DNA from 2 places in the Serratia sp. D1N4 genome. Region 2 is predicted to be linked to the other one. Evidence: riboswitches for the same ligand, from Rfam matches in the RefSeq annotation. Region 2 holds a riboswitch; the other holds the start of a gene.
The links. A riboswitch is a leader RNA that binds a small molecule or an ion and turns the genes downstream of it on or off. The one in region 2 is predicted to bind cobalamin.
Positions count from the first base shown of each region.

Region 1: another riboswitch for cobalamin. It lies ahead of ACX1CU_RS13990 (cobyrinate a,c-diamide synthase); the one in region 2 lies ahead of btuB (TonB-dependent vitamin B12 receptor BtuB).

Region 1 is NZ_CM137274.1:3,118,173-3,121,289, reverse strand. Features, by position in the region: gene pocR (transcriptional regulator PocR) at 1-740, shown strand, start outside; cobalamin riboswitch at 1,020-1,225, shown strand; gene ACX1CU_RS13990 (cobyrinate a,c-diamide synthase) at 1,399-2,781, shown strand; gene cbiB (adenosylcobinamide-phosphate synthase CbiB) at 2,778-3,117, shown strand, end outside.
Region 2 is NZ_CM137274.1:5,159,911-5,163,027, forward strand. Features, by position in the region: gene btuB (TonB-dependent vitamin B12 receptor BtuB) at 1-1,426, opposite strand, end outside; cobalamin riboswitch at 1,496-1,705, opposite strand; gene trmA (tRNA (uridine(54)-C5)-methyltransferase TrmA) at 1,824-2,924, shown strand; gene ACX1CU_RS23200 (YijD family membrane protein) at 2,973-3,117, opposite strand, start outside.

The DNA of each region.
Region 1 (3,117 bases), 2.0 Mb from region 2:
ATCATCTCCGTTGCCGCATGAGCGACCGTTGTGGGGGCCTTGAAGCCTCAAAATCCAATGAACCCTGTATCTATCGCTGCCATGCAGGCTTGACGGATTTCTCTATTCCGCTGGTGATTGCCGGCCATTTGGTGGGGTTTGTGCTGTGCGGGCAGGTCAGGCTGCAACAGGAGGTCGGGCTGATTGATATCCTCAGCGTTGATGATTGCTGGCAAAAGGATCCGGCGCTGCTGGATGAGTTCCATAATGTGCAAGTGATGGAATATTCACGGGTGATTGCCTCGGCGGATCTGCTGAAGCTGATCGTGGAAAACTGCCTGAAAAAGCATCTCAACTTTGTGGTAATAAAAGATAATAACGAGGCGAAAGAACAGGCTAAGGTGCGCCAGCCCAATCCGCATGAAGCGAAAATGAAAAAGGCGCTGCGCTATATTGACGCTCATCTTTCAGAGGAGTTGCGCCTTGAAGACGTGGCGGCCAAGGTGTATCTCAGCCCTTACTATTTCAGCAAGTTATTTAAAAAATATCAGGGCGTTGGCTTCAACGTGTGGATAAATCAGCAGCGCATGGCCAATGCCAGGGAAATGTTACAGCACAGTGACTGGAGTATCGCCAGCATTGCGAAAAACCTGGGTTTCTCGCAAACCAGCTATTTCTGCAAGGTATTCCGCCAGACTTATAATGTGACGCCGCAGGCATTCCGCTCGCTGGCGATCGAACAGCACAATTTGGTGGAGTAACGCACGGCGCTATTGAGCGGCGGCGGCAGATAACAATATTTTGTTATTTATAGAATCTTAAAATAAGCCTGAACCTCTTGCTGTAACAGTCATAGCCATTATCAGAGAGCAATATTTTACTATCCTATGGCCACATTTTTTTCGCAAAAGAATAAACTGAACATTTTTTTATTAATTAGCTGACGTATATTAATTATTATCAGTAAGACATTCTATAGAGAAAATATTTAATGCTATCGCAATGTTAATAAATTGATAGCTTAAATGAGCTAGGTAAAAGAATTATTATCGCCAACTGGATAACTCACAATCTGAATAAATTGTGATTGGGAAGGGGGTGTCAATCCCCCGCAGCCCCCGCTGCTGTGATGCTGACGATTCCACTGTATAGCCAGGCGCTGGTTATGCCACTGATCTGTAGATCGGGAAGGGAGTGGATGAGGATGACGCTAAGCCAGAAGACCGGCCAGTTGGCTTACCCCCTTCGTACTTAACGCTGCAAAGGTGTTAGCTACCTACCTGCACCGCCAAGTGCTTTGGGGCTAGACATTCAACTCCTTCGGAGGGAAGCGGGTTGTCACTAGATACGTGCAGCGTTGGCGCTGCGCGAGCGTATCTTTTCGACACCGAATCCCGACCGAGTGGCCGGGATTTTTTTATGCAGCTAACGGGTAAAAGGGCTTTTCTGATCGCAGGCACCGGCAGCGGCTGTGGCAAAACCACGCTGACGCTCGGCATCCTGCGGGCGCTGCAACAGCGCGGCCTGCGCGTGCAACCCTTCAAGGTCGGCCCCGACTATCTGGATACCGGCTGGCACCGTGCCGTCTCCGGCGTGGCATCGCGCAATCTGGATGCCTTTATGCTGCCAGCGGCAACCCTCAACGGCCTGTATAACCAGCATTTGCGCCACGCCGATGTGGCAGTGATCGAAGGCGTGATGGGGCTGTATGACGGCTATGGCATCGACCCCAATTATTGCAGCAGCGCGGCGCTGGCCAAGCAGCTAGATTGCCCGGTGATCCTGCTGGTGGATGGTAAAGCGGTATCTACCTCGGTGGCGGCAACCGTGCTCGGTTTCCGCCAGTTTGATCCGGCGCTGAAACTGGCTGGCGTGATCGTCAACCGGGTGAATTCAGACCACCATTACCAACTGATCCGTCAGGCTATCGAACGTTATTGCGCCGTGCCGGTTTTAGGGCGTTTGCCGGTGCTGGCGGAGGTGGCGTTACCGTCGCGCCATCTTGGGCTGATTCCCGCGCAAGACACCGCTGGCAACGATCCCTGCTGGCAGCAGTTGGCGCAGCAGGTGGAAGCCCATATCGATCTCGATCGCTTGCTGGCGCTAACCTTATCGACCCGCCAACCGGCCGGACAGCCCCCGGTATTACCCGCGCCTGAACTGGCGGCAGGCTTAACCCTGGCCTTGGCCGAAGACGACGCCTTTAACTTCTACTACCTGGATAACCTCGATCTGCTGGAACAGGCGGGCGTGCGCATCCAGCGTTTCAGCCCACTGCACGATCGCCAGTTGCCGGATTGCCAGATGATCTACCTTGGCGGCGGCTACCCGGAGGTGCATGCGGCACAGCTGGCGGCCAACCCGCAGATGCACGCCGCGCTACAGACGGCGCATCGGCGGCACATTCCGATCTATGCCGAATGCGGCGGCCTGATGTATCTCGGCCAAGGGTTGACCGACAGTGCCGGGCAGCGCCACCGGATGATCGGTATTTTGCCGGGGGAAAGCCGCATGGGGGAGCGCCTGACGCGTTTTGGCTATTGCCAATGGCAGGCCCGTACCGACACCTTGCTGGCCGCCGAGGGGGAAACCCTGCGCGGCCACGAGTTTCACTATTCCGATTTTTCCAGCCCGCTGACGCCGGTATTTGACTGCGCCAAATGGCGCGACGGCGTTGCGGTGCAGCGCTGGCAGGGGGGATATCAGCTTGGCCGCACTCAGGCCAGCTATCTGCATATTCACTTCGCACAACGCCCCGGCCTGTTGGATCGCTGGCTGACGGCGGCTAGGAGTGTGCTATGACGCTGGCGGCCTGGATGGTGGCTTTTCTACTCGACCGCCTGCTGGGCGATCCGCCGCACTGGCCGCATCCGGTGCGCTGGATCGGCAACCTGATTAACGTGCTGCAACGCCTGATCCGCCGCGTTTGCCACAGCGAAAGGGCGCTCAGGATCGGCGGCGGGTTGCTGTGGCTGACGGTCGTTGGGCTGGTGTGGCTGCTCAGTTGGGGATTTTTAACGCTGCTGACGCAGATCCACCCCTGGCTCGGCTGGCTGGCCGAAGTATGGCTGATCTACACCCTGCTGGCCGCGCGCTGCCTGGAAGATGCGGCGATGGAGGTGCATCACGCGCTGAAAC
Region 2 (3,117 bases):
GAATGGAACTGCTGGAAGTATAACCAATCAGGTTATCGATATCGTTACGATACCCCGTCACACGCCAGTTTACCGGGCCAGTCAGCCCTTCAAAGCCCCCTTCCCACTGCTGGCTCTCTTCCGGTTTTAAATTCGGATTACCAGCAAAGTCGCCATATTGCTGCCCAAGAGTCGGCGCTTTGAATGCGGTACCATAAGAAGCAATTGCACGATAGCCTTCAACAAACTCCCACGCAGCGCTAGTTTGCCAGGTATTGTGCCAACCAAATTGCGAGTTATCGTCACCACGCACCGCCCCTTCCAGGGTAATAGCGTCAAACTGTTGTTGTGCGGTCAGATACAGCCCGGTATTGCGCTGGCTTTTGCTGTCGGTGATATAAGCGGTGCCAGGTTCGAGCTTCTGCTCCTGCCAGTCAACGCCGGTGCTGACACTGCCTTGAGCAACCTGGACGTTATTTCCCCACTGCACATTATATTGTGTGACGTCATCCAGGGTTGCGGAGGGGGAATAGCGGCCATATTTCGGATCGTAATTGTAGTCTTTGCTATGGCTGTAGCTGGCCGTTAGCTGCGTGGCATAAATACCCTCGCGATAACGCATGCCAGTGTCCCACGACTGGCTATATAGCTGACGGGTGTCTGCATAGCTACCATCATAGGCCGTACTGTTATCGTAGCCATAACCACGCACAAACCCACCCAACTGCTCGGTAAACTGGTGTTGCAGTTCGCCATACAGCGATTTGCTCATGAAGCCATCACGATCGGGTTGTGCCGGATTACCAAAGCTGTCCGGCAGGTTGGCCACCACGTCAAACCCGCGGGTATAGGTATAGTTGCCCGCCAAGGTAGCAACAGTGTTTTGCCCCAGTTGCTGTTGCGTAGCACCGTCGTACTGCTGATAGCCATTCGAACCGACACCGGCAGAAAGCGAAGAGCCCTCCTTCTCACGGGTAGTAATGATGTTGATCACTCCACCAATGGCGTCAGAACCGTAGACGGCAGAGCGAGGTCCGCGAATAAACTCGACTTTTTGCACCAGCGAAATCGGGATTTGGCTCAGATCAGAAGAGCCACTGATACCGGCCTGATTAAGGCGGATACCGTCAATCAACAACAGCACATGTCGGGAATCGGTACCACGAATAAAGACGGCGGAACTTTGCCCCAGGCCGCCATTCTGCGCGATGTCCACACCAGGCAAGCGGCGCATGACATCGGCCACGCTCTTGGCCTGCCAGCGATCGATATCATTACGGGTAACAACAGAGGTCGGGGCCAGCACGGAAGAAACCGGCTGCGCAAAGCGATTGGCGCTCACCACCAGGGTATCGCTGTTGTTGGTTGTGGTGTTGTCTTGCGCCCATCCAGAAACTGCCGTCACGGAGGAGGCCACCGCCAGCAGTGTATTTTTTATCATTGTCATAAAGAAAAGCATCCAAACTTAATTGGCGGATGCCGCAGGATCACAGCCGATAATTCGCGACGGCCATGGATTGTGCGACGTACACCGGCAGGTTTTCGGGCTTGGGATTTGCAGATTGCCGTGGGCAACCGACACCGGGCGATGACTTCCCATCCAGCAGTGGACAGTGTCTGCGTAAAAACGCTATCGCCGTGACTTCCCCATACCGCTGCGCGTCAGCTCCAGATTCACACTGGATTCCCTTTTCACTCGCTGCTTGAGGCCGGACGGCCATGCTACGATCAATGAAAATAGATGTCTAGACAGCCAATAAGGTCGCGAACCTAACAAAACTGGACTTCACGGCTTGATTCCCTACAATCCACGCTGATCCAATTTGCCTGACGAGAAGAACCCCATGACGCCCGAAATTTTGCCCACTGAACGCTATGACGACCAACTGGCAGAGAAAACTGCCCGTCTGAAAACGATGATGTCACCGTTCACGGCGCCTGAGCCGGAGGTGTTCCGCTCGCCAGTCAGCCACTACCGTATGCGTGCGGAATTCCGTATCTGGCATGATGAAGACGAGATGTACCACATCATGTTCGATCAACAGACCAAACAGCGCATCCGCGTCGACAGCTTCCCAGCCGCCAGCGAACTGATTAACCGGCTGATGAGCGCGTTGATCGCCGCCATCAAACCCAACCCGGTGCTGCGCCATAAGCTGTTCCAGATTGATTACCTGTCCACGCAGAGCGGTAAAATCATTGCCTCGCTGCTGTATCACCGCAAGCTGGATGAACAATGGCAACAAGATGCAGCGGTACTGCGCGATGCGCTACGCGCACAGGGCTTTGATGTGCAATTGATTGGCCGCGCGTCGAAGATGAAAATTATGCTGGATCAGGATTATGTCGACGAAGTCTTGCCGGTCGCCGGTCGTGACATGATCTATCGCCAGGTAGAGAACAGCTTTACTCAACCCAACGCCGCAATGAACGTGCAAATGCTGGAATGGGCGCTGGATGTCACGCAGGATTCGCAAGGCGATCTGTTGGAACTGTATTGCGGTAACGGCAACTTCTCACTGGCGCTGGCACGCAACTTTGATCGCGTGCTGGCTACCGAAATCGCTAAGCCTTCCGTTGCCGCAGCCCAGTACAATATTGCGGCCAACCAGATCGACAACGTGCAGATCATCCGCATGGCGGCGGAGGATTTCACTCAGGCGATGAACGGCGTGCGCGAATTCAACCGGCTGAAAGGGATTGATTTAACGAGTTATAATTGCGAGACGATTTTTGTCGATCCACCACGCAGCGGGCTGGATGCAGATACAGTGAAGATGGTGCAGGCTTATCCACGCATTCTGTACATTTCCTGCAACCCAGAAACGCTGTGCGCCAATCTGGCAACATTGCAGGCAACCCACAAAGTCAGCCGCCTGGCGCTGTTCGATCAGTTCCCTTACACCCACCATATGGAATGCGGTGTGTTGCTGGAACGCCGCTGATAGATTATCAGGCGGGCTCGATGCCCGCCATTTCATTGAGAATAAAGCTTATTGCGCGGCAGAATCACGTCTCTTCAATTGGAATCCAATCCAGAATACCAGTGCAACACAGACAATGGATGGCAGGAAGTTAGAACCAATCTGCGGGTATTCCACCCGGACGATCGCGCTGTACCCCAGGATACCCAGCAGG